4 regions of the Comamonas sp. 4034 genome follow, and region 1 is predicted to be linked to each of the others. Evidence: predicted binding sites of a transcription regulator. Region 1 holds the regulator's gene; each other region holds the start of a gene.
The links. Region 1 encodes FNR, which switches genes on or off when oxygen is low (the NO sensors DNR and NnrR bind a similar motif). Its sites were predicted from a motif close to TTGATNNNNATCAA; they were not measured.

Region 1 (7,539 bases):
GGTGAACGAGCTGCCGCGCAACACCATGGGAAAGGTGCAAAAGAATCTGCTGCGGGCGCAATACCAGGACCTGTTCAAGGGTTGAAGCTCTTGGCGCCTTCAAGCCAATCCATGAACCAGGGCGGCTGGAGGCCGTAAAGCAAAAGAGAAGGCTAAAAGCCTTCTCTTTTTATAAGCGGCGGGCACTCAAACCTGCCGTTCGCTCTGCTACTGAAAACAAGGTGGCTGTCCTTGGCCCGCATGCGCTGCAGGCCGGATTTGCCAGAAACTCAGCGCAGTACCAGCACCGGAATCGTGGCATGCGTCAACACATGCTGGGTCTCGCTGCCCAGCAGCAGGCGCTTGATGCCGCGATAGCCATGCGAGGCCATGACGATCAGGTCACAGTGCTCCTTTTCCGCGGTCTTGAGCAGCGATTCGGCCACCAGATCGGATTGCAGAACAATGCTCTTTACCGGCACGCCCACTGCAGTTCCCTGGGCAACGACCTTGTCGACCACGACCTGGGCGGCGTCCAGCCAGCCTTGCTGGATACGTTCCACCTCCTTGAGGTCGATGACCGCGCTGCCTTCAAAGTAACTGCGGGGGTAGTTGGGCGAGATATTGACCACGGTGATCTGGGTCTGTCCCAGCTTGGCCAGAGCAAGCGCATGCTGCACTGCTTTTTCGGACAGCTCGGATCCATCGGTGGCGAGCAGGATATGGTTGTACATCTTCAGCTCCTTTCGAGGGTGCAACCGGGGCGGCTGCATGTTTGTACCTTAACCCATTGGCGCAAAGGCTGCCTTGCGCTGTGTCAGAGCCGACAATGGCAGCATATGTTTGCCGGGAGCACGGTAGGCCTACTCAGACCGTGCATTGCTGGCTGTTAATCAGGGCCTGCAGCTTGTCGGTATCCAGGATGCGTACATGGCGTTGTTTGACTTCGATGATGCCGTCTTCCGCGAACTTGGAGAAGGTGCGGCTCACGGTCTCCAGCTTCAGGCCCAGATAGCTGCCGATTTCTTCCCGCGTCATGCGCAGTATCAGCTCGGACTGCGAGAAGCCCCGCGCGTGCAGGCGCTGCACCAGATTGAGCACGAATGCGGCCAGGCGTTCCTCGGCGCGCATGCTGCCTAGCAGCAGCATCACACCGTGTTCGCGCACGATTTCGCGGCTCATCACCTTGTGAACGTGGTGCTGCAAGGCATTCACTTCGCGCGACAGCTCTTCCAGCTTGGAATAGGGCATCACGCAGACTTCCGCATCTTCCAGCGCAATGGCATCACAGGAATGCTGGTCGTTGACGATGCCGTCCAGACCAATGATTTCGCCTGCCATCTGAAAACCTGTGACTTGATCGCGTCCATCTTCGGTGGCCACGCTGGTCTTGAAGAAACCGGTGCGAATCGCGTACAGTGATGTGAACGCCTCGCCGTTGCGAAACAGCGCTCCCCCGCGCTTGATTCTGCGGCGCGTGGCCACGATCTCATCGATGCGATCCATCTGGTCGGGCGACAGACCCACGGGCATGCACAGCTCTCGCAGGTTGCAGTTGGAGCAGACCACTTTGATTGTGTTGGCTGTCATGAGTCAATATCCGTTCACAAAAAGATCGCGCGGGGGCGGAGGTTCCTTGAATGCTTCCATTGTCTACGCAGACAAAAAAAATACTCTTGATGTAAGTCAAGGACGTGGCCGGCCGGTTGCGGCACATTGGGGCATCCGTACGGAATTGAGACCATGATTTCCCTGACCCCCGATTTGTTGCGCCGGTTTGATGTACCCGGCCCCCGTTACACTTCGTATCCTACCGCAGACCGATTTGTTGAAGCCTTTGGTGCGAATGGCTACAAGCAGGCGCTGGAGCAGCGGCGAACCGGGCTGGGTACCCGCTTGGCACCCTTGTCGCTGTATGTGCACATTCCGTTCTGCGAATCACTGTGCTACTACTGCGCCTGCAACAAGATCATCACCAGGCATCCCGAACGCGCCGACGAATACCTGGATTATCTGGAGCGTGAACTGGATCTGCAACTGGCCCACTGCCCGGCCCGCCAGACCGTCAGCCAGCTGCACCTCGGCGGCGGATCGCCCACCTTCCTCTCCGACGATGGGCTCTCACGCCTGATGGACATGTTCAAAAGCCGGTTCCAGCTGCAGCCGGGGGGTGAGTACTCGATCGAGGTCGATCCACGGACCGTGAGCGGGGAGCGCCTCGCACACCTGTTTCGACTGGGCTTCAATCGCCTGAGTTTCGGCGTGCAGGATTTTGACCCGCAAGTGCAAAAGGCAGTGCACCGCGAGCAGTCCTCGGAGCAGGTTTTTTCCCTGATGGCCCAGGCGCGGTTGATTGGCTTTGAATCCATCAATATTGACCTGATCTACGGCCTGCCTCACCAGACGCCGGTCAGTTTTGCACACACGATGGAACTGGTGAGCCAACTGCGGCCCGATCGTATTGCGCTGTATGCCTATGCGCATCTGCCTGAACGTTTCAAGCCCCAACGCCGCATTGTCGTGCAGGATCTTCCCAAGCCCGTTGACAAGCTGACCATGCTGGCCCAGGCGCTGGAAGCCCTGCAGGCGGGCGGATACGTCTATGTAGGTATGGACCACTTCGCGCTGCCTGATGATGCTCTGGCCGTGGCCAAGCGCCAAGGGCGCCTGCACCGCAACTTTCAAGGCTACAGCACGCAGCCCGATTGCGATCTGCTGGCGCTGGGTGTCTCGGCCATTGGCAAGATCGGCGCTACCTACAGCCAGAATGCCAAGACGCTGGAGGAGTACTACGACCTGATCGACCAGGGGCAGATTCCTGTGGTGCGAGGCCTGGCACTCTCGCGCGATGACATGCTGCGCCGCTCCGTGATCATGGGCCTGATGTGCCAGGGCAGCCTGGTGATCGAATCGGTGGAGCAGGCCTGGCTGATCGATTTTCGCCAGTACTTTGCCGCCGAGCTGGAGCAACTGCGCAGCATGCAGGAGCAGGGGCTGGTTCAGATCACTGGCGATGCCGTGTCCGTGACCGAGCTGGGCTGGTACTTTGTGCGTGGCGTGGCCATGGTGTTTGACAAGCACCTGCAGGCGGATCGCACGCGGGCCCGGTTCTCGAAAATCATCTAGGAGCCTGCCTGCGGCTCAACGCCTTACCAGGCCCTCAGGCTCTTGTAGAGCATGTAGACCGCCAGGCACAGCAGAATGCCGCCAAATATCTTCTTGAGCTGGGCCACTGGCAGCCGGTGCGCCGCCCTGGCGCCCAGCGGCGCTGTCAGTACGCTGCATATGGATACCGCCAGCAGGCCGGGCAGCCAGATATAACCCAGCGAGTGGGGCGGCAGGCCTTGTACATGCAGCCCCGCCACCATGAAGCCCAGCACATTGGTCACGGCAATCGGGAAGCCCAGCGCTGCGCTGGTGGCCACTGCGTTGTGGATGGGCACATTGCACCAGGTCATGAACGGCACGCTGATGAAGGCCCCGCCTGCACCAACCAGCCCCGAGAGGCAACCGATCACCCCGCCGGCTGCCAGTTGGCCACCTGTGCCCGGCATGGTGCGCGTGGCTGCGGTTTGGGATTTGCGAAACATGCGCAGTGCCGAGTAGCCGACAAACAGCCCGAAGAACAGGCCCAGATACTGGCCTTTGAGCAGCGAAAAGATGCCCAGGCTCGCGACCAGTCCGCCCAGCACGATGCCGGGCGCAAGGCGCCGAGCGATGTCCCAGCGCACGGCGCCGCGCTGGTGGTGGGCGCGCACGCTGGAGATGGAGGTGAACATGATGGTTGCCATCGACGTGGCAATCGCCATCTTGATGGCCAGTTCCGGGGCAACGGCCTGGGTGCCCAGGATGTAGGTCATGAAAGGCACCAGCACCATGCCCCCGCCGATGCCAAGCAGGCCCGCCAGAAAGCCGGTGATCAAGCCCACGCACGAGAGCGGAAGCAGAACGATGGGATCAGTCATGGGCACCAGTATTCACCTGGACGGTTGTGGTACGCCCAGTAAAAAGGCCACCTGAACCAGGTGGCCTGAAACCCCGCCGCGGCGGAGAGGAGAAGTTGAAAGTGGCTGGCCTCATTGCTTCGGATCAGGCCAGCCAGGCCGAAAACAGGTGTTCGCAGCGGATCCACCAGACCGTCATCCTGAACCGGGGGTTCAGGTGGGCAAGGGCAACCTATCGTTGGGTTCATCTGACGCGAGACGATCACGCTCAATAGGTGATGTACCAAGCCCGTGCTCGTAGAGCATTGGTTCAAGGAACTATAAAGTCTGGCAGGGCTGCGAACGGCTCCATTGTACCGGCAGCCAGGGGGGGATGGCCGTAAAAAACCAATTCAATGCCCAAAGGCTGGGCAAAAACAATAGCGCCCACTGATTGCTGAATATGGGCTCAATGCCGATTTTTCAGCAAATGCTTGCATGCGGCCGCGATCTGGTGTTGTGTGCGAGCCGATGGAGGCGTTTTGCAAAACCCTACACCGTCTGCGTCGCATTGCCTGTGGCTGGCTGTCCAGTGGCGGCATCGAGGCGCTGCATGATGGATTGCAGGCGGGGCTCCTCCCAGTCGAGCGAAGCCTGGGCGGTAGCGGGTTCGGCCTGCTCAAGCTGCGCCACCTGGGTACGGGCCTGTTCGGCTTCCTGGTTCAGCTCGGTGTTCTGGGTTTTCAGATCGAGCAGATCAAAGGCCATGTTGAGGGCAGCCAGCACGGCGATGCGCTCGCGTCCACGAATCTTGCCGGCGTCGCGGATGCCGCACATGGCTTCATCCACCTGCTTGACGGCGGCCATCAGTCGCTCTTCCTGGCCTTCGGGACAGCCCAGCATATAGCTTTGCTGCATGATGTGAACTTCAAGCTGCTTCATGATTCGTCCTGGTCAAAAGTCTTGGGCAGGCGTTCGATCAGCGCGTCAACGCGCGAGCGGGCGGCCGTCAGGCGCGATTGTAGGGAGTCGCGTTCATGGGTGAGGGTATCCACCTGTTCCTGCAGGGTGGCATGCGCGCGCTGCAGTTGTTCGTAGCGGGTCAGCAAAGTTTCCACCCGCTCAAGCATCAGGTCCAAAGAAGGCGTAGTGACCATAGAGAGACAGTTTTATTAAAGCGCAACAGTAAAGACGATAAAATTGTACCCGTTGGTGCTCGCCATGGTGGTTCACATTCTGGCAGTTCAACGGGAAGCAGGGGAGTGCGCTTGTGCCCTACAAGCCATGCTCAACCTGCGCTGCCCCCGCAACGGTAAGCGATGGACGGTATTTGCCCTCCGCAGCCCGCACTCTAAGCCACTGGATACCTTGAACAAGTCTCTGGGAAGGCGCGCGCTGTGTCATCGTCAGCCCGGATACCGGCCAACACTGTGGATGGCGGTGCGCTGCAGAGCGCGCCGCTTCTGTTTTTCCCCATTTGCCGGCGGGGAGGCTGGCGCGGGGTACTTCATCGCTTGAGATGTAGATGCATTCCCATTCGCCAGTGGTGCGCCTGTGCGCGCCCGATTCTGCTATCGTTTTTTCTTCGTTGCACTCGCCATACACCCGCATTGCCCTGGCGGCGGCTCTGATGGCTGCCAGCCTGTCGGCACAGGCCCAGACTGCGAATGAAACAGAGGGTAAAACCCTGGAGGCGATGGTAGTCACCGCCAACCGCATCGAGCAACCGCTGTCCGATCTGACGGCCGATATGTCCATCATCGACAGCAAGACCATTGAGCGCCAGGGGCCAGGTGGCGTGGCCGATGTGCTGGCACGCGTGCCGGGTATCCAGATGACCCGCAATGGCGGCCCGGGCACCAGTACCAGCTTGTTCATTCGAGGTGCCGAGACGCGCTTTACCGCCGTGTATGTGGATGGCGTGCGCGTCGATTCGCAGTCCACCGGCGGTGCCTCGTGGCAAAACCTTCCGCTGGCGCTCATCGACCGCATCGAAGTGCTGCGCGGCCCGGCAGCGGCCGTGTATGGGTCGGATGCCATGGGCGGCGTGGTGCAGATCTTCACCAAGAAGGGCGAAGGCGCGCCCAAGCCCTATGTGGGCTTTGGCGTTGGCAACCGTGGCACCTATACGGCCGAAGCCGGCATCTCTGGTGGCGAAGGGGCGTGGGACTACTCGATTGGCCTCAACCGCGCACAATCGGATGGCTTCAACGCGCGCACCACGGCCACCGCCAACCCCGACAAGGACGGCTACCGCAACAACGCGGTCAATGCGCGCCTGGGCTACCAGCTCAACCAGCAGCACCGGCTGGAAGCCACCATGATGGCCAGCAACATGAATTCGGGCTACGACGTCTCCCCCAAGGAAGATGACCGCAGCATCAACAAGATGTATGCGTTGGGCCTGAACTGGCAGGCCAAGTGGACCGACCACTACAGCACCAAGCTGCAACTCACCCAATCGCGCGATTACTACGAAACCCGGCCATCGCCCTACCAGACCGATACCCGCCTGCACAACTACCTGTTCCAGAACGAGTGGCGTTACGGCATTCACACCATAACGGCCGCGCTGGAGCGCCGTGAGGATTCGCTGGTGAACGGCGGCATCGACCGCGACCGCAGCCAGAATGCGCTGGCGCTGGGCTACGGCATGCACAGCGGTGCACACACCGTGCAGTTAAACCTGCGCCGCGACGACGACAGTGAATTCGGCGGCAAGACCACGGGCAGCGCAGCCTATGGCTACGAATTTGCACCCAACTGGCGTGCCACCGCAACCGTGGGAACCGCCTTCCGCGCGCCCACGCTGTACCAGCGGTTCAGCGAGTACGGCGATGCATCGCTGGCTCCGGAAAAAAGCAAGAATGCCGAATTGGGCCTGCGCTGGGCACAGGGCGCAGACAGCTTCTCTGCCACCGTGTACCGCAACAACGTCACCAACCTGATCAACTGGGTGGGCGGCACAGGCACTTGCAGTGGCAACAATGGACCTTATGGCGGCTGCTACTCGAATGTTGGCAAGGCGCGCCTTGAAGGCATCACTCTGGCCGGCACCACCAAGCTGGGCCAGTTCAACCTGCACGGCTCGGTGGATTTCCAGAACCCGCGCGACCAGACCACGGACAAATTGCTGGCACGCCGTGCCAAGCGCTATGCCACGCTGGGTGGTGACACGCGTGTGGCCGGCTGGACTCTCGGCGCCGAAATGCAGGCCACTGCCAAGCGCTATGACAATGCGGCCAACACCAATGTGCTGGGCGGTTACACCTTGTTCAACCTGTCGGCCAGCACGCAGATTGCCAAGGATTTCAGCCTGATCGCCCGCATCAACAACCTGGCGGACAAGAAGTACGAAACCGCACGCACCTACGCTTCGGAAGGTCGCAGCGCGTACATCGGCATCAAGTGGATGCCCCAATAAGAGCATCCAGGAAATCAGGAAATCAGGAAGTCGGGAGCAAACAGGGTGATGGATGCAGCGGTGAGCGGAAGCGATGGCCAGAAGACCTCCCGGTGCGTGGCGCTGCTGGTGGCGGCGCCTGCATCCGGGCAGGGCAAGACGATGGTGACGGCGGCGCTGGCGCGCCTGCACGCGCGCGCCGGGCGGCGCGTGCAGGTGTTCAAGTGCGGGCCG
Region 2 (7,539 bases), on a different contig from region 1:
ATGATGCGGAAGGTCCAGAACAGCGGTGCGACCTGCGGAATGGTGTCGGATGCAGCCTTGGCAATCTGTGCATCGGTCGCTTGACGTGGGTCATCCACGTAGCGCTTGAGCAGCAGGGCATAGCCCAGCGCGCTGCCATTGGCTTCGAACTGCTCCTTCAACTCTGGCGAGATGGTGGTGGTGGAGCCCGCTTCGCGGATCTTCTCCAGCGCGTCGTAGGCCTTGATGCCGTCGCGGATCAGCACCTCGGCGTGTTTGACCAGGTCGTTGATGCCCTGCAGTTCGGTATCGAGCGAGCGGGTACCAATCAGGCCCATCACCCATGGGATATGCACGGCATAGTGCGTCTCGCGAGCCTCCTGATCGGGAAAACCGATGGCGGTGAAGGAGGCGGGTGCAGGCTCGGTCTCCCACATGGCCTCGATGGCTGCCAGCTTCATTTTCTGGTGTTCGCCAGAGAGGTAGCCCGACTCATCGCCCAGCACCACCACCGACAGCGCACCGGCAAGACCAAAGGCGGCTGCAACGGTCATCGAACGCTTGGCAAGCTGCACATGGCGGCCTTTGAGCAGGTACCAGGCAGCAATGCCCAGCACGAAGATGGAAGCACATACGTAGCCCGCCGACACGGTGTGCACAAACTTGGCTTGCGCTACCGGATTGGTCAGCACGGCGCCAAAGTCGTTCACTTCCATGCGCATGGTCTGCGGATTGAACACTGCGCCCACGGGGTTCTGCATCCAGCCATTGGCGATCAGAATCCACAGCGCGGAGAAATTGGTGCCCAGGGCTGTAAGCCAGGTCACGATCAAGTGCTTGACGGGGGAGAGCTTGTCCCAGCCAAAGAAGAACAGCCCGACGAAGGTGGCTTCCAGGAAGAAGGCCATCAGGCCTTCAATAGCGAGCGGCGCACCAAAGATGTCGCCCACGTAGTGGCTGTAGTAGCTCCAGTTCATGCCGAACTGGAATTCCATCACCACGCCTGTGGCAACGCCCATCACGAAGTTGATGCCAAACAGCGTGCCCCAGAACTTGGTCATCTGTCGCCAGATGACGCGTCGCGTCATCACGTACACCGTCTCCATAATGGCGATCAACATCGACAGGCCCAAGGTCAATGGGACAAAGAGAAAGTGGTAGAGGGCAGTGATTGCAAACTGCAACCTTGATAGCCCGACAATGTCGATATCCATGAAATGGTCCTTTCCGTTCTTGGTATTTATCGATCCAGATGAAATGAGGGTGAGTGGCCGACGGGCAGTGTTCAACCCGGTCGCAGCCGTGCAATCAGCGCATCAAATTCGGGTGTTCCCTTGCGCGCGTCCTGCCAGGTGGTGCAAGCGGGATCCACCCACACAATGCGGTCTGCGTGGCGCGCTTCGCGCTGCAGATGGCTGGCCATGACGATGGCGGCGGATTTGCCTGGGGTACTCGTGCGGCGTGCAGCGTGCCAACCGGCGATGGCCTGCATCACCTGGTCTGCGGTGTGGCGGTCCAGACCTTCGGTGGGTTCATCCAGCAGCGTAAGCGGCGCCGGGTGCAGCAGCAGTCTTGCCAAGGCAAGGCGGCGCGATTCGCCGCCCGACAGGCCGGCGCCCTGGCTGCCCAAAGGCGTGGCCAATTGCTGAGGGAGTGCTGCGACCACCGCCGCGAGGCCCGCAGCCTCCAGCGCCTCCCACAAGGCTCCGTCGCTGGCGTCGGGGCAGGCAAGGCGCAGATTGCCGGCAATGCTGTCATGGAATAGTTCGGTGCGCTGCGGCAGGCTCGCGGCAGGCAGGCGCAGTACCTTGCCGGTGGAGGTCTGCAGCTCCCCTGCCATCAAGGCCAGCAGGCTGGATTTTCCCCTGCCGCTCGGGCCGGCGAGTACAAGCCATTCGCCATCATTCACCTGCAGATCGATGTGTTGCAGCGTCGCCAGGGCGCTGGCACTGTATTGAACGCTGGCGTCTTGCAGATCGACCGCCAGGCCCGTGGCGGGTGGCAGAGGATCAGCGAGGGAGGGAGTGGTCTGCAATTGGGGAGCCAGGCGGCGGGCAGCCAGCAGGGTGCGACCCGCTTCCATGGCGCCGCGCCGTATGTTCAAGAGCGGCTCCAGGGCCGCCAGCAGCACCAGGGTGGCCAGGGCTGCAATCGGTGCACCGATCTGGCCTTGCAGCACCAGCCAGCCCGCAGACAGCAGTGCGGCGGCCGTGGCGACGTGCCCGGTCATCGCAATGGCAATACCCACCTGGGCCTCGATCTGGTTGAGGCGCATGTCGGCGGCCATCTGCTGGCGCTCTGCGGCCAGTACCTGCTGCAACTGGTGGTGCAGGCGGCCGGCCATTACCAGCTCGGTCTGGCCACCGACTGCATCAATCACGGCGGCACGCAAATGTTCCCCCGCAAAACTACGCCTGATGGCCGTCGCAAAGGCCTGGCGCATGCACCAGGCGATGCAGGCGACACCGCCCGCCAGCACCACGGTACCCACCAGCAGGCCGCTGCGCCAATCCAGAAACAATCCCAAGGCAAGTGCAGTGGCAACGGTGCTGGCAAGCAGGGCTGCTGCGGGGGTGAAGAGACGCAGATACACGGCGTCCAGCGCGTCGATGTCGGAGGTCAGGCGGTAGAGCAGGCGCGCGGGGCGTTGGCGCAGGCGCAGTGCGACATCCGCGGCAGAAAAGCGCGAAAAGAGCTGTACCCGCAGCTGGGCCAGCACGCGCAGGGTGGCGTCATGCGTGGTCACGCGCTCGCCATAGCGGGCAGCGGTGCGCAGTACCGAGAGCAGGCGCACGCCGGCACCCGGTGCAAACACATCAAATACCAGGGCGGTTGCGGCGGACAGGCCTGCCACATAGCAGGCCGTCAGGAACCAGCCGGACAGACCCAGCAGTGCCATGCCCACGAGCACGGTCGCAACGGCCAGCAGCATGCCGGTCAGCAACTGGCGGCGGTAGCCCGAGCGCACAAACAGTTGGACGATGGGGCGCAGGGCGTTCCAGCTTGTCATACCGTGGCTCCTTCCTCGCGTTTTCGGTCATCGCAGAAGGGGAGGGTGCTGCCGCTGTCCTTTTGAATGGGCAGTACCCGGTCCATGCAGGCGGCCAGCAGCGGGTCGTGTGTGGCCACCACCAGGGTGGCGCCGCCTGCAGCCAGTTGCAAAAGACCCTGGCGTACAAACTGCGCGGTTTCGGCATCCAAATGGGCGGTTGGCTCGTCGGCCAGCACCAGTTGGCAGCCCGGATTGGCTGCGGCGCGGGCCAGGGTCAGCCGCAACGCTTCGCCACCGGAGAGGCCCAGGCCGCCATCTCCGATGATGGCGTTGCCGCGCTGGGCCAGCACATCGCCCAGCGCGGCACTGTGCACGGCTTGCCGCAAGAGGGTGTCATCCAGATTGCGGCCCAGGCTGATATTACCAAGCAGGCTGGTGGCAAACAAATGCGGTTTCTGGGCAACCCAGGCCATGCGACTGCGCAGCGCGGCAGCGTTGGCGCTGTCCAGGGGCAGGCCTCCGATATGGATGCAGCCTTGCGATGGTTCTGCCAGCCCGGCAATCAATGCCATCACGGTTGATTTGCCACTGCCACTTTCGCCCCAGAGCGCCACCTTTTCACCAGGCTGGATGTCGGCGTTGAAGCCATTCACCACCTGCGCACCCCCTTCGGTGTAGCAAAAGCCCACCCCATGCAGTGCAATGTGCAGGCCGTGTGGGGTGTTTGGGTTCGAATCCACCTCTGGGGCAGCTGCGTCGTGGTGACTGGCTCCCACCAACCGGGGCCCGGGCTCTTGCAGCGCCTGCAGTGCCTGCTCTGCGGCAAGGCCGGCAGCCTTGTCATGCCAGACGGCTGACAGCTCGCGCAACGGCTCGAAGAAGGCTGGTGCGAGCAGCAGCACAAACATGGCCTGGGCCAGGCTGAGCTGACCGCCCCAACTGCCAAAAGGCAACTGGCCCAGCAGGTGGAACCCCACGTACACGGCCACCAGGGCCACGCCCAGCGCAGCAAACAGCTCCAGCACTGCCGATGACAGGAATGCAATCTTCAGGACAGCCATGGTGTTGCTGCGCAGGCGCTCGGCCGTGGCGGCAAGCTGGCTGGCTACCGAAGGAATGGCGCCCAGACCGCGGATGCTGGTGAGGCCCTGCAGGCGGTCCAGCAGAAACTGGTTGAGGTTGCCCATTTCCTGCAAGTGCTTCTGGCTGGCGGCCTCGGCACGCCAGCCCACCAGGGCCATGAAGATGGGAATCAGTGGTGCGGCCACCAGAAGCACCAGCGCCGACACCCATGAAAACCAGGCCACGCATGCAAGGATCACCAAGGGTACCACCACGACCTTGCTGCGGGCCGTGGTGTAGCGCGCAAAATAAGGCGTGATCTGGTCGGCCTGCTCGTTCAGCACGCTCGCGGCCAGGCCGGGGGAAGGGCGTTGGCTGTCGGTGGGCGCACGCCATGCCAGCGTTTGCAGCGCCTGCTGGCGCAACTGCTGCGTATAGCGCCGTGCTGCTGTGAAGGCGAGGCGAAGGCCGGCAGCATCGACCAGCGCACGCACCAGGCCGATGGCCAGGAAGCAGGCCATCGCCTTCCAAACCTCATTCCAGGCCGAACCCTGTTGCAGGGCACCAATGCTCCAGGCAATGACCGCTGCCTGCGGCAGCCACAGCAATGCCGCTACCACTTGCAGCCACGCTCCGCCTCTGGAGGGGCGCTGCACCGCACCTGTCGCTGGGGCGGTGAAAGAGGTGGGCGGGTCGGAGGCCATCGTGAATATTTATAGAATTTCTAATTTTCAAGAATTAGTGAAAGTATTGTAAATACAAATAACACTTGACCTATGCCAAGGGCTTAGGCTCGAATCTTGATGACAGTCAATCCCTTGGCGCATTGTTGCGCCAAGCCGTGCGCAATGCACGCGGTTTTTTGCTATCAAAATTAGCAGTGAATTCGGCTTGAGAAAGTCTTTCCAGACGGATAAGACCGATTTCGTGCATCACCGCGCCGCTATTCATGTGTGCGGCGACACATTGCCTGACGTCAAGGTTTACCCGCATTCTGGTGCGTTGGGCGTGGCGAGACCTTGCTGTAAGTCAAGGAATGCAAGGGTTGTCCCGAGGCTATCGGGACGCGGGTGTTGTCGCCCGTTATCCGTCAACCGTTACGAATGGGCGAGCAATGTCGGACCGGGAGGCTGCTCTGCGCCTGGGCCTGGCGCAGCAGGGTCAGATGGCGGGAGAGTGGTCTGGCCCATTGGCTGGGCCCTGTGTGGTTTGTGCAGGCTCCCGGCTTTGCATGTCCAGCTTCTGCAGCACCCAATGGATATGGCTGCGCAGCGCGTACAGCTCGTCGGCGTAGGAGAGCGGAACGGTAATTTTCTCGACCTTGCGGCCGAGCTCCTCCAGCTCGGCCCGGATACCGGCGCGGTCAGGGTCGGGCTGCTCCATCTCATGCTCGACGGCGCGCAGCCGTCCATACCACTTGAACACCCGCGAACGCACACGGAACTGGTAGAGCGGCGGCACGATGCGTGACAGCGGCAGCATGAAGGCCAGTAGAACACCCATCACCAGCCACATGCGCTCCACCAGATTGGCCAGCCAGAAAGGCAGATAGCGCTGCAGCCAGGGCGAGGGTTCATTGATGGCCCGCACCCCTTCTTGTGCCACCGGCAACTCACTGCTCTTGGTATTGGGAAAATCACGCGCCCGGTTGAACCAGCCTGCATTGCTGTGGATGTTCTGCGACGCCTGGGCAAACAGCTGCTTGATGGCGGGGTGGGTATCGTCGCGCGCCAGAAGCGAGGTGGTGGATGCCAGGAGGTGCACATTGCGCGGCGGCACATTCGCGGCCAGATCCACGATGCCGCGCGGCAGCGTGACGGGCGTCAAGAATCTGAATTTGCGGCCATAGGCCTCGTTCTGCGGAAAATCCATCAGTTGCACCCCGGGCGTTTGCAGCAGCATCTGCACCATCAGGGATTCGGGCGCGGAGACGAAGACCATGGCATCGAGCTTGCCTGCCAGAAAATCGACCGTGGCAGGTGTTTCCGTCAATTGCGACAGCGTCAGCTGCTTGGGGCTGAGGTGGTTGGCCTCGAGCAACTGGTTGAACAGGGTGGGCACGCCGCTGCCAGCCGTGCCGACATTCACCTTCCAGCCGGACAGTTGGGTCATGCTGGTCAACTGTGGGCGCTTGTTGAGGCGCTGCGCCGCATCGGTGCGGTAAAACAGCCAGACGGGCTCCAGAAAAAGCGCGCCCAGCGAGGTGAGGTTTTCCAGGTCTTCATCGGTCAGGCTGGCTGTTCCGCCCTGCACAAAGGCGAGGTCTGCCTTGCCTTCGCGCAGCAGTTGAAGGTTGTTGAACGAGCCTTCGCTGGCCTCCAGATTCACCTTGATCTTGTTGCTGGCAAGGGCCGAGCGGTATTGGTCGCCAAAACTGGCATAGGCGCTTTGCGCCGGGCCGGTGGCGAGCGTTACTTCCGACGGTGGATTGGGCTTGAGCCACCAGTAGGCCGCCACGATCAGCGCCACCGCAATGATCACCAAGGGCCCGCCGGACACCACTGCATCGCGGATATTGAGCACCAGCGTGATCAACGTCTGGCGCAGTTGGTAGGCCTTGTGGCGCATCGTGGTGGATCGGTCACCCATGGTGTTCGGGTGCTGCGCATGCAGCGGTATTGGAAGACCGCTTACTGTAAATCAGCGGCGCTGGGCAAGTGCAGCGCTTTGTGGTTTTCTCCGGCATCCAGATGTAAGCTGCGCGCCTGTAGCACAGCCTGCAAGGTGGCCTGGGCCACGGCTTCGGCAGCCATGGTGGCCAGCACCATCATGCCGGGGTTGTGGCCGGTGGCACCCGTGCCCAGGCAGAAAAGCGTGTCGCCGTCCGACATGGTGTGCACCGGGTTGATGGCGCGCGCCAGGCCGTCGTGTGCGACGGTGGCCAGGCGGCTCGCCTGGGCCCTGGTGATGGTGGCGTCTGTTGCCACCACGCCAATGGTGGTGTTGGTGCCCGCCAACAACGGCCTGGGCGGCTCGCCACGCAGCAGGGCGCGGCGCGTATCCATGAGTTGCCTGCCATCTGCGGTACGCGCGCCCGCCACCACCTGGGCGGTGTCGGGGTGGATCACATCGCCCAGTGCGTTGCAGGCAATGATGGCACCCACGGTCACGCCGTCGACAGTGACAGAAGCCGTGCCAATGCCGCCTTTCATGGCGCGGTCGATGCCAAAGATCTTGCCTACGGCAGCGCCCGCACCGGCGCCCACATTGCCTTGCGCAGGCATGGCGCGGCTGGCCGCCTTGCATGCGGCATAGCCGGCGGCGGCGTCGGGGCGCACGCGCATATCGCCCACCAGCACATCAAACAGTACGGCCGCAGGCACCAGGGGAATGCGGCCCACCGAGATGTCCAGGCCCACACCTTGCTCTTCAAGCCAGCGCATGGCGCCGCTGGCAGCATCCAGCCCCCAGGCGCTGCCACCGGCCAGCACGATGGCGTGCACGCGCTCGACCAGATTGGTGGGGTGCAGCAGGTCGGTCTCGCGCGTGCCGGGGGCGGCGCCGCG
Region 3 (7,539 bases), on a different contig from region 1:
GACGACGTATGGTCGTTCAAGCTCAAGCGCGGCCAGAGCCGCAAGAAGCACTGGAAGCTCGACGACAGCGGCTGCTGGTACGACTTTGAGGTAACGAGCAATGCCGATGCCAGCTACCGGCGCCGCTTTGCCGGACGGGTGGAGACCGGCGAGCACTCGATCAGCGACCCGGCCATGGGGCAGGAGCCATCCTGAATTGCCTCGAATCGCCTCGGATTGCTATAAATAATATAGCTTATGGCGATTTCATGGCCTGCACTGCAGGCCATTTTCATTGAGATATTCAGCCTTCCAGCACCGGGTAGAGCGACAGCACCAGCAGTGCCGCCATGCCCCAGTTGAAGCGCTGCAGGGCCCGGGGCGTGCGCAGGGCGCGTCCCACTGCACTGCCGAACAGCGTCCAGACGCTGACACTGGGGTAGTTCACGAGGCCCAGCACCAGTGCCGCCAGCAGCAGGTTGCCCGCATAGCCATCGCGCGGCGTGTAGGTAGCAACAATGCCGATGGCCATGATCCAGGCTTTGGGATTGACCCACTGGAAGGCCGCTGCCTGCCAGAAGCCAAAAGGCCGGGCCCCCGCCTGGCCCGCGTCCACCTGCCCCGAGCGGGCTATCTTCCAGGCCAACCACAGCAGGTAGGCCGCGCCCAGGTACTTGAGCAAGGTGTACAGCCGGGGCTCGCGCTCGAACGCCGCACCCAACCCGAGCCCCACCAGCAGCAGCATGACCACCACGCCCAGGCTGATGCCCAGCATATGCGGCACGGTGCGGCGATAGCCAAAAGTGGCACCGGAAGCTGTGAGCATCACATTGTTGGGGCCCGGCGTGACGGAGCTGACGAAGGTGAACAAGGCCAGCGGCAGAACAAAGGCGGATGTTTCAGGCAGAAAGGACATGGCAGCGGGCAGGAAAGGAGAGAAGAAAAGCAAAAAAAGGAGATGTACGAAGATGCTAGCTTTGAAAATCAGTACAGTACCAGTACACTTTATCTGGCCACTTCAAGAATTGGCCTGCCTCCATGACCCAGACACTTTCACCCACCCCTGACATTGCGTTCTCCGCCCAGGTCTCTGCCGCCACCTGGGGGTGGCAGCCCGTGCGCACTGGCAGCGCATCCCTGGTCGAGCAACTGGTGGAGCATTTTGGAAACCGCATCCGCAACCATGGGCTGCGCGCCGGCATGCGTCTGCCGTCCGTGCGCGCGCTGGCCGAGCAGGCCGGCGTGAGCCGCGACACCGTGGTGCAGGCCTACGACCGGCTGGCCGCTCAGGGCCTGGTCCAGTCGCGCCGTGGTGCGGGCTTTTTCGTCTGCGCCCGGCGCGCGGTGTCGGCCACCCCGCCTGCACCTGCAGCTGCGCTGGCTCAGGGTGTGGCCTTCGACACCACCTACCTGCTGCGCGGCATCTTCCGCGAGGATGCCGATGGCTCTGGCCACACCGGCAGCGCGGGCTGCCTGCCCGCCAGCTGGATGGACGAGGGCTTGATCAGCGGTGCGATGCGCGCCATCCTCAAGCAGGGCGCGCGTGCGGAGCTGGGCCTGCTGGGCTATGGCCTGCCCCAGGGTTTTGCACCGCTGCGCCGGCAGATCGCATCCACCCTGCAGGCGCAGGAGGTACCAGCCCACCCCGAGACGCACCTGATGACGGTGAGCGGCGTCACCCATGGGCTCGATCTGATCGTGCGCGGCTTTCTGCAACCCGGCGACACGGTGCTGGTCGAGGACCCGGGCTGGTTCCTGATCTTCGGCCGCCTCAACACCATGGGCGTCAATGTCGTGGGCGTACCGCGTCTGCCGGGCGGCCCTGACGTGCAGGCACTGCAAGCCCTGGCAGAACAGCACCGGCCCAAGCTCTTCATCCTGAACACCGCCGTGCACAACCCTACCGGCCTGAGCCTATCGGCCGGCGTGGCACACGAAGTGCTGCGCATCGCCGAGCGGCACGATTTCCTGCTGGTGGAGGACGACACCTACTCCGAGTACCTGGGCAACATGCCGCTGCGCTTGGCCGCCATGGACCGGTTGCAGCGCGTGCTGCTGGTCGGCGGCTACTCCAAGACCCTCTCGGGCGGGCTGCGCGTGGGCTATGTGGCAGCGCGCCCCGAATTCATCCACCGCCTCACCGACCTGAAACTGCTGGGCGGCCTGACATCGGCCCTGCCCAGCGAGCAGATCGTGCACCGCATCCTGGCCGATGGCAGCTACCGCAAGCATGTAGACCGGCTGCGCGAGCGCGTGGACAAGGCGCGCCACCGCTGCCTGCGCCAGCTGGAAGCACTGGGCTGCCAGGCCGTGCACGAGCCCGTGGCAGGAACCTTTGCCTGGGTGGACTGCGGCATGGATTCCGAGCTGCTGGCCCGCCAGGCGGCAGAGCACGGGCTGCTGCTGGCGCCAGGCGTGCTGTTCTCACCGCGCCAGGCACCGTCAACGCTTTTGCGGATTTCCGTAGCCATGGCCGAACAGCCCACGGCATGGCAGACGCTGGAGTTGCTGCTCAGGCGCCACCGCCCTGCTTGATAGGCGGCCAGTGCACCTCAACAACTAATCAAATTAAAAATTGTCGATCCGTGGTACAAATTCGCCCACCTGAAGATCAGGCAGAACCAGGACTTTTGACGTGCACGCATACACCAGTATCAAGATCGGAGCCCATGACGATCAACCGCAGTCCGCACAGACCGTGCAGGCATTCCTTGAAGTTCTGGAGGCCACGGACTGGACGACCATCATGGGCCGCTGGCTGGAGACGCAGGAGACACCTCTTCCCGCCTACGTGCTGCAACACACCAAAAACAGCGCCACCTTGAGCGTGAGCCGCATTTGCCACGATGATGTGGATTACTACCAGCTGATGTTCTTTCAGCGGATCAAGGCAGGCCTGTTCAAGAAGAAAATGGTCGGTCTGAGCACCGAACTGCATGCTGTTGGCGACATGGCCGATTTCGCCGAATGCTTCTGGGCGGGACAATTTGACGAACTTCAGCAGCGCATGCGCGCCAAGGGTGTGAACACCTTCGCCTGACACTCGCCGCTCAGGCCACGGCGCCCCACGCAATCCAAGGCCGACATGGCTGGAGCTTGCCGAGGGGCGCCTGATTCAGCTTTTGTACAACGGCCATTGCCTGCGAAACCCGGTACGGCGGGCGCTCTGCGGGCCGAAGGCGCGCGGCTTTGATCCACATCGAATCCCTTTCATCTGCAGCTTGGCAAACTGCTTCTCAGCTTGTTTTTCAACCTCGGAGAAAATGATGAAAGCTCGAACCAAACTTGCCCTGCTGCTCGGTACGCTGATCGCTGCACCGGCCATGGCTGCCGCTGGCTGCGATATCGCCATCGAAGCCAACGACGCCATGCAGTTCAACAAGTCCAGCATTGCCGTACCTGCCAGCTGCAAGCAGTTCACCGTGAACCTCAAGCACACGGGCAAACTGCCCAAGGCTGCCATGGGACATAACTGGGTGCTGAGCAAGGCTGCCGACCTGCAAGCGGCAGCGACCGATGGCATCTCCGCCGGAGCGGACAAGGATTATGTGAAACCTGGCGACAGCCGCGTGGTCGCATACACCAAGGTCATTGGCGGCGGTGAATCCACATCTGTGACCTTTGACGTAGCCAAACTCAAAAGCGGCGAGAGCTATGCCTGGTTCTGCTCGTTCCCCGGCCATTCCGGAATCATGAAGGGCACTCTCGCCCTGGCCAAGTAACTTCCCCTCTCACAGCAAAGGCATCACGGCGCGCCGGTACACCCCATCACCCACTGGCGCGCCCACGCCCCTCAGTCAACAGCACTGCTGCCTGCACCCTTGATGAAAGGCCCAGCTTGCGCAGAATGTGCTGAACATGAATCTTCACCGTAGTTTCGGCAATTGCCAGACTGCGTGCAATTTCCTTGTTGCTGGCCCCCGCCGCAATCTCGCGCAGAATCTCGAACTCGCGTGGTGACAACTGCTCGAGCGGATCAACCGGCCCGACAACAACGGGTGGCACAGACGGTGCAGCCATCCGCGGCTGCTGGGCTTGCAATGCGCTCACAAGCTTGTCCGTCATTTCCATGCTCACCGTGGATTGGCCGCGCAGCGCGCGCTCAATGGCCGCAACCAGCACCTCACTGTCCGCCGTTTTGAGCAGGTAGCCATGCGCTCCACGCTGCAATGCCAGCGCCAGCGTGTCTGCATCCTCACTGACGGTAAGCATCAGCACTCGCGCCGATGGTGCAGCCTCTCGCAAACCGGGCAGCAGATCCACGCCGCTGACACCGGGCATGTGGTGGTCCAGCAGCACCACATCGGGCTGCAACTGCTCTGCACGGCGCAGCGCCTCTCCAGCATCTGCAGCTTCGCCCACCACCTGCAGCTGCGGCTGGGTCGCCAAAAGCGCTGTGACGCCTCGCCGGAAAAGCGGATGGTCATCGACCACCAGCAACCGAATCGGCGTGCGCTGGGTTTGCTCCGCGCTCATGGCAGGCTCCTTTCCGCTTCAAATGTTTCCGTTGTGGGCAGCAGACGCGGCAAGGTCAGCGCCACACAGGTGCCCGCCCCCACTACGGAGGTGATCTCCAGCGTTGCGCCGATGCTTGCAGCACGCTCGCGCATGATGCGCAGGCCGACATGCGTCTCGTCCAGCGCAGGCGACGCATTCTCCATACCTCGGCCATCGTCGCGCACTTCCACTACCCACTGCGGCGCCTGTTGTACATCTACCCATACGGCATGCGCCTGCGCATGCTTGCGCACATTGGACAACGCTTCCTGCACAACGTGCAGCACCTGCACCTGCACATCAGGCGGCAGCGCCATGCCTTCGCCCTCGATACTCAGATGTGCGGGCAGGCCCGTCTGGTGCTCGAACTTGGTCAACGTGGTACGCAGCGCGGGTCCAATATCCTCTGCGTTGGTTCGGGTACGGAAATGCACCAGCAACTCGCGCACATCAGACAGGCTTTCGCGTATGCCCGCATCCAATTCCGCCAAGGTTGCTTGCACACGGTCGCCATCCGGCGGCTCCCGAGCGATTTCGTCGCGCAGCAATGCTGCCTGAATCTTCAGAAATGCCAGGCTCTGCGCAATGGAATCATGCAGCTCGCGCGCCAACAGGCCGCGCTCATCCGCAACTGCCGCCTCTCGCTGAAGCGCATCGGCGCGCAACCCCTCCATACCACCCGCCAGGTGGCTTGCCAATGCATCCAGCAGTGCCTGGTCGTCAGCACCGAGCTCGGTTGGATGGCGGAAGAACAGGTCAACCTCGCCGACCATGCGTTCATGCAGCCGCACCGGGACACTCAGCACATAGGCAAATCCAGCCCGGCTGCACTGTCCGGCATCCACCCGGCCTGCCCGCGAGGAAGCGCCTCCGCGCCAGTCCTGCAGCACCACCAGTTGCGTCTCCGCCTGGGCCTTGGGTTGGCCACAGAAACAGTCTCCCGTGGGGACACAGTGTTCGGCATCGACCATTTCGTCGGGCAATCCCTCCGAGGCGAGCAGCACATAGCGACGATTGTCTTCATCCGACCAGCGCACTGCCACGGCATCGGCTTGCACGATCTTGCGCGTCTGGGCTGCAAAGCCCTGGGCCAGCGCCTGCAATGAATCAGCCTGGGCGACCAGAGCCGCGCCTTCGTACAGGGCCGCCAACCGGGCGCGCTCGGTCTGCAAATGTTCGGTCTTCTGCTGCACACGGCGCTCCAGGCTGGAGTACAAATCCTGCAGCCGCACTGCCATGCGGTTGAAGCCCCGGGCCACGGCACCGAATTCATCGCCACCTTCGCTAGCCACCCGGGCCGACAAGTCGCCCGCCTCGACGCTTGCCAACGCGGCCTGCAGTCGTGAAAGCGGACCGAACACCAGCAGTTGCGCAGAATACATGAGCGCCAGTGCCGCAGCGATGGCCAATGCCATCATTACAAACTGCGCTACGTTGAGCAGGGTGGTCCAGCGCGCAAGTTGCTGCTCAATGGTGCCCACCAGGCGATCAACGCCACCAACGAAGTCCTCGGCCTGCCGCGCAATGACAGTATTCTGTGCTGCATTGCCGTCCGCAAGCGGCTGCTGCCACTCCTTGCGAAGCTCCTGCCAGCTTTGCTGTACAGCCTTCAATGCCGCGCGAGAATCCTCATTGCGCGGCACAGACAGCGGACGGGTGGCATCGCCCCGCTGCAACAATGCCAGGCTCGCGTCAAACTGCCCCATCAGCAAGGCAACCCGCTGTGAATCGGCGCCAGGCAAAGCCTGCGCCAACCGCCAGGTCTGCATGCGCATGCGCCCAGCTTCGTTGATCGCGGCAGCCCCTCCTTCAAGTGACCAGGTAAGCCGCAGCGTCAGTCCGATGGCAATGAGTGCCATCAACAGCAAAGCGCAACCAATGGCGCCAATCTTGACGGCCAGCGGGCGGCCCGATGCCTCCGCGCCCTCCTGGTTCATGGGATCACCTCCTTGCTGTGCATCGCGGCGCGATCCACTTTGGGCAGCTTCAGTGGGCGGATTCATGTCGCGGAATCCGAATAGCGAACGCCGCGGCGTTGCGCCATGTCCCTGCCCATGGCGAACTGTTCATGCAAACCAAGGCACGTTTGGGCCTGAGGATAGGCCAGTTCCTCTTCTGCTGCGATGTGACGTGCATACAAAGCCGCAAAATCAGCCCAGCGAACGCGCGCCTCGGCGAGTGCCTCACTGCTCAGAGCGTTTCCAGCGTGCACGGCCTGCAAATCCGCCCGAATAGGCTGCCACAAAGTCTCCATCCTTTCATGCTCGGCTTGCAGGACATCGGCCAACGCCTTCGCCCCCGATGCGCGCAGCACCGGGAACACATGCAACTCTTCATCCTGGTGGTGCAATGGCGCGGCCAGGTCGAAATAGCGTTGTACATCGGCGGCTGCATCGCGTGCCTGCTCATCGGGCACCCCGCCCCCCTGCGCCGCGAGGTACTCGCCCAAACGGGAAAGCAGCGCCAACGTGCGCTCCACCCGGCCGTGGCAAGCATGCAGCATGCCAAACGGCTCGTCGAAGCCTGCTGAAGAGGGGGTGTGCAATTGCAAGGTCACAGCCATGGATTGTCGCTGCCGGTCGATGGCGTCACCGCATGGTGCGCGCCGTTAATGATCTATGTCAATTTCTTGTGTCAAGTTGTCGCACATAGTGGAATTGTCCTCCCCCTCGCATTCATGGCCAAACGCTTTCCGAACAACCCTGCACACCCTGAGCGCACCTGCTGGGGCTGCAACCGTTACTGCGCTGCAACTGCCATGGCGTGCGGCAATGGCTCGGAGCGGTCACCACATCCCGCCGAGCTGTTCGGGCCTGATTGGGCAGAATGGGACCCTCTGGCGCTGTTAGACGACACAGCAGCCCACGCCAGGCCTGGCCCGTCTCAGACCACTGATTCCGCATAGGGCTCGTAGGGCCCGGTGCCCGCATGGCCCGCATCGGCTGCGGCCATGAAGCTGCCGCTTGCCGCATCGAACACATGTACTTCGCCGTCCTCGATCACGTAGTGCCATCCATGCAGGCTGAGCGTGCCCGCCTCGACCCGCTCGCGCACCATGGGGTA
Region 4 (7,539 bases), on a different contig from region 1:
TCGGGCTCCGCGCGGCTGGCCGCACGCATGGCGGCAAAGCGGGAGTGCAGTTCGCTCACGTCCATAACATTCCTTGTAGGCGTTGCATTGAATAATCCGCAACGTATAAAGCTCCGGGTTGTTGGTACCGCAGGTCCTGCGGTGCATCCAACGGCAATAAAAAACCCGGCCAGCGGCATCCGCGTAACCGGGTTTTATCCAGAACAGGGCGCGCCCTGCCTTCTTCAATGCTGCGAACGAATCTCGCGCGGCTCCACATCGGTAACGTCGATGACCGCAGCACGCCCTGGCGCAGATGCCGCGGGGCGGTCACCGCTGCTGCCGCCATTGGCAGTCCAGCGCGCCGTGGAGCGGTACACCGTGGTCCACCCCGAAGCCGGGTTCATCTTGAATGCAAACGGAACCACCGGTTTGCCGGTCAGCTTGGCCCACAACATGCGAGCGCCCCACAGGAGCGCGGCGATGGCGGCTACCACCAGCAGGCTGGCGAAAAACACCAACCCGGCCAGCACGACGACCACTCGCAAAGTCCAGCTCACCACGGTTGCCAACAATTCGTTCAACGCATTTCCTTTCAAAGCTCATGGCCCATCACAGCACTGCTGCATGACACCATGTGATGGGCATGCTGCGATTTTTCAAGCCCCGCACGGCCCAATGACCGTCCAACAAGCATAGCGCACTGCAATGCTTGTGGGCTCAGCATGGGTACTGGGCAGGTGCCCAGCCCCCGGCATCAGGCCTGCTCCACCGACTTGCCGAAATGGAACTCGCCAGGCGCCTGTACTGGATCGACCGACACGGGAATGGTGCTCTTGGGCGGATACTTGCCTTCCAGCAACAACCTCGACAGCGGGTTCTCAATGCGCTGCTGAATGGCGCGCTTGAGAGGACGGGCGCCAAACACCGGATCGAAGCCCACCTTGGCCAGCTCGGCCATGGCTGCATCCGACACCTGCAGGTGCAGATCCATCTTGGCCAGGCGCGCCTCCAGTTGCTTGAGCTGGATACGGGCAATCGATTCAATGTTCTTGGCATCCAGGCCATGGAACACCACCGTCTCGTCGATACGGTTGAGGAATTCGGGGCGGAAATGGTTCTTGAGTTCCCCCCACACCGCGTCTTTTACATCTTCATACGGTTGCCCGACCATCGCCTGGATGAGCTGGGAGCCGATGTTGCTGGTCATCACGATCACCGTGTTCTTGAAGTCCACGGTCCGGCCCTGGCCATCGGTCAGGCGTCCGTCGTCCAGCACCTGCAGCAGGATGTTGAAGACATCGGGGTGGGCCTTCTCCACCTCGTCCAGCAGAATGACGCTATAGGGCTTGCGACGCACGGCCTCGGTCAGGTAGCCGCCTTCGTCATAGCCCACATAGCCTGGGGGCGCTCCGATCAGGCGCGATACCGAGTGCTTTTCCATGAACTCGCTCATGTCCACACGGATCAGGTGGTCTTCGCTGTCGAACAGGAAGCCCGCCAAGGCCTTGCACAGCTCGGTCTTGCCCACGCCGGTCGGGCCCAGGAACAGGAACGATCCGGTAGGCCGGTTCGGGTCGGACAAGCCGGAGCGAGAACGGCGGATGGCGTTGGAGACGGCATTGATCGCCTCGTCCTGGCCCACCACACGCTCGTGCAGCTTGGCTTCCATGTGCAGAAGCTTGTCCTTTTCGCCCTGCATCATCTTGGCAACCGGGATGCCAGTCGCGCGGCTCACCACTTCAGCGATTTCCTCGGCACCCACCTGGGTGCGCAGCAGCTTGTGGCCCTTGTCCTTGGCCTGTTCGCCCTTTTCGTCCTTCTGCACGTCGGCCAGCTGCTTTTCCAGGCTGGGCAGCTTGCCGTACTGCAGCTCAGCCACCTGGTTGAAATCGCCCTTGCGCGTGGCTTCCTGGATCTGGAACTTGATCTGGTCAATCTCCTTGCGGATCTGCTCGCTGCCCATGGCATCGGCCTTCTCGGCCTTCCAGATTTCCTCCATGTCGGCGTACTCGCGCTCGATCTTGGACAGGTCTTCCTCGATCAGCGCCAGGCGTTTCTGCGAAGCCTCGTCGGTCTCCTTCTTCATCGCCTCGCGCTCGATCTTGAGCTGGATCATGCGGCGTTCGAGCTTGTCCATCACCTCAGGCTTGGAGTCGATCTCGATCTTGATCTTGGCAGCGGCCTCGTCGATCAGGTCAATCGCCTTGTCGGGCAGGAAACGGTCGGTGATGTAGCGCGCCGACAGCTCGGCTGCAGCGACGATGGCCGGGTCGGTGATATCCACGCCGTGATGGGCTTCGTACTTTTCCTGCAGGCCGCGCAAAATGGCAATGGTGTCTTCCACCGAAGGCTCGTTGACCAGCACTTTCTGGAAGCGCCGCTCCAGCGCCGCATCCTTCTCGATGTACTTGCGGTATTCATCGAGCGTAGTAGCGCCGATGCAGTGCAGCTCGCCGCGCGAGAGCGCCGGTTTGAGCATATTGCCCGCGTCCATGGCGCCATCGGCCTTGCCCGCGCCCACCATGGTATGGATTTCGTCGATGAACAGGATGATGCGCCCTTCTTCCTGCGCAACTTCCTTGAGCACCGATTTCAGACGCTCTTCAAAATCGCCCCGGTACTTGGCACCGGCCAGCAGGCCTGCCATGTCCAGCACCAGCACTTTCTTGTCGCGCAAGGTATCGGGCACTTCGCCCGCTACGATGCGCTGGGCCAGGCCTTCGACAATGGCCGTCTTGCCCACGCCGGGCTCGCCGATGAGCACCGGGTTGTTCTTGCTGCGCCGCTGCAGCACCTGGATGGTGCGGCGGATTTCGTCATCACGACCGATCACCGGATCGAGCTTGCCGCTTCTGGCGCGCTCGGTCAGGTCAAGGGTGTATTTTTTCAGGGCTTCCCGCTGGCTCTCGCCATCTGCGCTGTCCATACTCTGTCCTCCGCGCACGGCGTCAATCGCCGCTTCCAACGCCTTGCGGGTCAACCCCGCTTCACGAACGATGCGGCCCGCCTCACCCTTGTCATCGGTCAAGGCCAGCAGGAACAGTTCGCTGGCATAGAACTGGTCGCCACGCTTGATGGCCTCCTTCTCGGTCGCCTGCAGCACGCGCTGCAACTCGGGACCCACCGTGACCTGGTCCTGCCCCTGCACCTGCGGCAGGCGCTTGATGGCATTCTCGGCTGCGGTCGTCATCGCCGCCACATTGGCGCCGGAGCGTGCCAGGAGCGACTTGGGGCCATCTGGCTGGCGCAGCATGGCAGTGAGTACGTGGATGGGTTCGATATAGGCGTTGTCGTTGCCAAGCGCCAGCGATTGGGCGTCCGACAGTGCCTCTTGGAACTTGGTGGTTAATTTATCGATTCGCATGAAATGAATATTCCGTCTGGAAAATTGAACTGCAGAATATTTTGCGTCGCCTGCCGGTTTTTCAAGAAGCTGCAGGCAGCCTGATACGGGTATATCAGGCGCGCGCCATCCGGTCTGCAGGACGAATCCCACAGTGTTTTTTCATTCAAATCAGCCAATAATGCACAACGGAAAAGCGCCTGTAGCTATGGTTTTGAAAGCAACGTGCCCATGCAGCAGATGCGCAGCATTCGTGGCTTGTCCACCATATTCAGCAGCCGCATGCGGATTGATAAAAGCCGCAACCTCTATTGCTATATAAAAAATAGCTGTCTGCGCTCACCAGCTAAGCGCCAACAGCCATTTTCATGAAATTCCGCAACAACTGTCAGCAAGAAGGCGTTACGGCGCCAAGGCCCTTGCAGACCACGATTCAGTTCCAGCGAGCCATCGCTGCGTCGTCGGCCACTCGCGCGTCCACCCAGCGCGCGCCGTCGGGGGTGTCTTCCTTCTTCCAAAAGGGTGCCTGCGTCTTGAGGTAATCCATCAGGAATTCGCAGGCCGTAAAGCTCTCGCCCCGGTGCGCGCTCGACACGGCCACCAGTACGATCTGGTCCTGCGGCGCCAACAAACCCACGCGATGGATGACGCGCGCACCATAGATATCAAAACGCTGGCGCGCTGCCTCCACCATCTCGGCAATCGACTTTTCAGTCATGCCCGGGTAGTGCTCCAGCTCCATGCTGGCCACGCTACTACCGTCATTGCGATCACGCACCGTGCCCACAAAGCTGCACACCGCGCCAATGCGCGCATCTGCCGCGCGCAGCAGGCGCAGCTCCTCGCTCACATCAAAGTCAGCGGTCTGGACGGCGATATGGGTGTGGAACATGGAGATAAATCGGTCAACTGGCGGGGTTGGGATAGGCCAAGCGTAGCATGGCTCATCAACGCGTTGAACCAAATTTCCGTCCGGAAGGCCGCAGAAATATCCGCGCTGATGGCGCATCAGTCCATCCATACGGGCCCGCCATGTGGGATGCCGTGTAAACCACGCCGCCCCGTCAGCCCTTCTCGCTTGCGGCACACTAACAGCAATTCTGTATTTTTGACAAAATGCCATGCCCAGCAAAACCTTGAGCGCCCACGGCTACCTGCTCTACCCCAACCCACGCAACGAGCACCGCATCGTGTTCGAGTACCACGTGTTCGTCCCCTACCCCTACGCGATCATCGATATTCCGGCCATGGATCTGGTGGGCAAGACCAGCGTCTATGCCGCCTGCCGCGAGACCGACCAGAAGATGGGCCAGGTGGTGACGTTTGAGCTCGAAGAGGATGTGGCCCGTTTCGAGAAGCGTTTCACACCGTAACCCAACAACTATCAAAACAATAGCTTCCTGCGCCTGATGGAGTAGCGCCAGAAGCTATTTTTTATGCTCATACCGTCTTATGCCACTTCTTGCACGCGGCGGTAGCCATCGGCGGCTGTCAGCAGCTGGCGAGCGTAGTCGGTCTGCACGGCACCGGCCCGTACTGCATCGGTACCAAGGCTTTCAACGATCCGGCCATGCTGCATGACCGAGAGCTGACTGCACAGGAATGCAACGACGGCCAGGTTGTGGCTGACAAGCAGCATGGTCAGGCCCCGCTCGTGGTGCAGCTTCTTGAGCAGGTTCAGAACCTCCGCCTGCACCGATACATCGAGCGCGCTGGTTGGCTCGTCGAGCAGCAGCACCTGCGGCTCCAGCACCAGGGCACGGGCGATGGCCACGCGCTGGCGTTGCCCACCCGAGAGCTGGTGCGGATAGCGATAGCGAAAGCTGGCGTCCAGCCCCACATCGGCCAGCGCCTGGGTCACGCGCTCGGCCACACGATCCATGCCGTGAATCAAAAGCGGCTCACGCAAGCTCTGGTCTACGGTGAGGCGCGGGTGCAGCGACGCATACGGGTCCTGAAACACCATCTGCACGGCACGGCGCTGCGCCTTGGGCATGTGCTTGGCAACCGGCTGACCGGCTACCTGCATCTGACCGCCACACAGCGGCGTCATGCCGCACAGCGCCCGCAACACGGTGGATTTGCCCGAGCCCGATTCGCCCACCAGCCCATAGGCCTGACCCTGCGGCACCTGCAGGCTCACCCCGTGCACCACGGTCTTGAAGCCCTGGGGCGTTTCAAAACCGATGCTCACACCATTCACATCGATCATTGCAGACCTCCTGTCATGGCGGCCTGTGGCTCACGCCAACGCGGGTCGCGCTGCATGGTGGGCAACCATGCCTGGTCCTGCTGCAAGCGGGGGCTGGCGGCCAGCAGGGCGCGTGTATAGGGGTGGGTGGCCTGGTTCAAGTCACCGGCCGCACAGGTTTCCATCACCTGGCCAGCGTACATCACCACCACGCGGTCACAAAACTGGCTGACCAGTTCCAGATCATGGCTGATCAGGATGAGGCCCGTGTTGTGCCGGGCGATCAATTCGTCCATCACGCGCAGGGTCTGCATGGCCACCAGCACATCCAGCGCGCTGGTCGGCTCATCGGCAATCAGCAGCTTGGGGCCGGAAGAGACCATCATCGCAATCATCACGCGCTGGCCCATGCCGCCAGACAGCTCATGCGGATAGGCCTTGAGCACCTGCTCGGGATCGCGGATATGCACGGATTCGAGCGCCTGCACCATGCGCGCCTGCAGCGCCGCGCCCTTGAGGTGCGGCTCACGCAGGTGAAACGCCTCCTTGAGCTGGCTGGCAACGGTCATTACCGGGTTGAGGGAGTATTTAGGATCCTGCAGGATCATGCCGATATCGCGCCCGCACAGTTGGCGGCGCGCGGCAGGTTTCATCGCCAGCAGGTCGCGGCCTTCAAAGCGCATGTCGTCCGCCGACCACACCGCCCCCGGCGCCAGCATGCCCAGCAGCGCGCGGCCGGTGAGCGATTTGCCCGAGCCCGACTCACCCACAATACCCAGGCGCTCACCCGGCATCAGGGTGAGCGACAGGCCACGCACCACTTCGCGCAGCGCGCCGGTGGCGGTTGGAAAGCTGATGCGCAGATTGCTGATCTGCGCAAGCGGGGTGGGCGTATGCACTTCGGTATTCATGACGGAGCCCTCAGTCAGCATGGCGCGGGTCAAATACATCGCGCAGGCCGTCGCCCAGCAGGTTGAACGCGAGGCTCACGATCAGGATCGCGATACCCGGCACCGTGGCCACCCACCAGGCATCCACCAGCACATTGCGGCCCGATGCCACCATGAACCCCCATTCCGGGCTGGGCGGCTGCGCGCCCAGGCCCAGAAAGCCCAGGCCCGCCACGGTAAGGATGATGCCTGCCATATCGAGCGTGGCACGCACAATGACCGAAGACATGCACAGCGGCGTGATATAGCGCCACAGAATGCGTGCATGGCTTGCGCCCTGCAGCCGCGCGGCATGGATGTAGTCGCTCTCCACCACCTTCAAGGTCTCGGCCCGCGCCAGGCGCGCGTAGGCAGGCCAGGCGGTGATCGAAATTGCAATCACTGCATTGACCACACCCGGCCCCATGGCGGCGGCAAAGGCGAGCGCCAGCACAATCTTGGGAAAGGCCAGCGCAATATCGGTCACACGCATCAGCACCGTATCGACCCAGCCGCCAAAGTAGCCCGCCACCACGCCGATCAGCAAACCGATCGGCACCACGATCACCAGCACCAGCATGGCAATGACGAGTGTGAGGCGCGAGCCGTAGACAACGCGCGAGAAGATGTCGCGGCCCAACTGATCGGTGCCCAGCCAGTGACCTGCACTGCCAATGGGCTGCAGGCGGTCGGCCAGCACCTGGGCGAGGGGATCGTGCGTAGCAATCCACGGTGCCAGCAGCGCCACCAGCAGCAAGACCACGAGCACCAAGAGGCCCGCCATGCTGAGCGGGTTGCGGGCAAAGCGGCGCGCGCGCCGGTACCACAACCCCCAGAAGGCCTGGCGCGGCGATGCAGGCGCATCGGACAGCAGCCAATCCCGCAGGGGTAGCCTGGATTCGGCAGACGTAGTGTTATCTAAATTCATAGCATTTCGCGCTTTATTGACAAGCGCCAACAGCTTTTTCTTCCATATTCAAGCCTTGCGGCGTGCACGCGGATCAAACACCGCGTACAGCACATCGGTCAGCAGGTTGATCACCACAAAGACGGTGCCGATCACCAGGGTGGAGCCCAGGATGGCGCTCATGTCG

Region 2: the regulator FNR is predicted to act here: its motif matches at 4,834-4,847, upstream of cydD (thiol reductant ABC exporter subunit CydD).
Region 3: the regulator FNR is predicted to act here: its motif matches at 3,169-3,182, upstream of azu (azurin).
Region 4: the regulator FNR is predicted to act here: its motif matches at 3,487-3,500, upstream of clpB (ATP-dependent chaperone ClpB).

The regions. Positions count from the first base shown of each region.
Region 1 is NZ_JBNDIT010000004.1:57,959-65,497, reverse strand. Features, by position in the region: gene ABIE32_RS05855 (malonate--CoA ligase) at 1-85, shown strand, start outside; gene ABIE32_RS05850 (universal stress protein) at 270-713, opposite strand; gene fnr (fumarate/nitrate reduction transcriptional regulator Fnr) at 847-1,569, opposite strand; gene hemN (oxygen-independent coproporphyrinogen III oxidase) at 1,723-3,105, shown strand; gene ABIE32_RS05835 (sulfite exporter TauE/SafE family protein) at 3,129-3,944, opposite strand; gene ABIE32_RS05830 (cell division protein ZapA) at 4,455-4,844, opposite strand; gene ABIE32_RS05825 (PspA/IM30 family protein) at 4,841-5,059, opposite strand; cobalamin riboswitch at 5,097-5,343, shown strand; gene ABIE32_RS05820 (TonB-dependent receptor domain-containing protein) at 5,533-7,326, shown strand; gene ABIE32_RS05815 (cobyrinate a,c-diamide synthase) at 7,375-7,539, shown strand, end outside.
Region 2 is NZ_JBNDIT010000016.1:74,095-81,633, reverse strand. Features, by position in the region: gene ABIE32_RS16650 (cytochrome ubiquinol oxidase subunit I) at 1-1,193, opposite strand, end outside; gene ABIE32_RS16645 (amino acid ABC transporter ATP-binding/permease protein) at 1,265-2,989, opposite strand; gene cydD (thiol reductant ABC exporter subunit CydD) at 2,986-4,737, opposite strand; gene ABIE32_RS16635 (TAXI family TRAP transporter solute-binding subunit) at 5,195-6,622, opposite strand; gene ABIE32_RS16630 (P1 family peptidase) at 6,664-7,539, opposite strand, start outside.
Region 3 is NZ_JBNDIT010000001.1:521,129-528,667, reverse strand. Features, by position in the region: gene ABIE32_RS02380 (phosphocholine-specific phospholipase C) at 1-195, shown strand, start outside; gene ABIE32_RS02375 (LysE family translocator) at 284-895, opposite strand; gene ABIE32_RS02370 (PLP-dependent aminotransferase family protein) at 1,018-2,514, shown strand; gene ABIE32_RS02365 (hypothetical protein) at 2,615-3,019, shown strand; gene azu (azurin) at 3,246-3,701, shown strand; gene ABIE32_RS02355 (response regulator) at 3,748-4,455, opposite strand; gene ABIE32_RS02350 (type IV pili methyl-accepting chemotaxis transducer N-terminal domain-containing protein) at 4,452-6,413, opposite strand; gene ABIE32_RS02345 (hemerythrin domain-containing protein) at 6,476-7,039, opposite strand; gene ABIE32_RS02340 (DUF3079 domain-containing protein) at 7,154-7,381, shown strand; gene ABIE32_RS02335 (carbonic anhydrase) at 7,360-7,539, opposite strand, start outside.
Region 4 is NZ_JBNDIT010000009.1:8,911-16,449, forward strand. Features, by position in the region: gene ABIE32_RS11285 (aldehyde dehydrogenase family protein) at 1-65, opposite strand, end outside; gene ABIE32_RS11290 (hypothetical protein) at 225-563, opposite strand; gene clpB (ATP-dependent chaperone ClpB) at 737-3,346, opposite strand; gene moaE (molybdopterin synthase catalytic subunit MoaE) at 3,759-4,217, opposite strand; gene ABIE32_RS11305 (hypothetical protein) at 4,447-4,698, shown strand; gene ABIE32_RS11310 (ABC transporter ATP-binding protein) at 4,776-5,537, opposite strand; gene ABIE32_RS11315 (ABC transporter ATP-binding protein) at 5,534-6,427, opposite strand; gene nikC (nickel transporter permease) at 6,438-7,373, opposite strand; gene ABIE32_RS11325 (ABC transporter permease) at 7,422-7,539, opposite strand, start outside.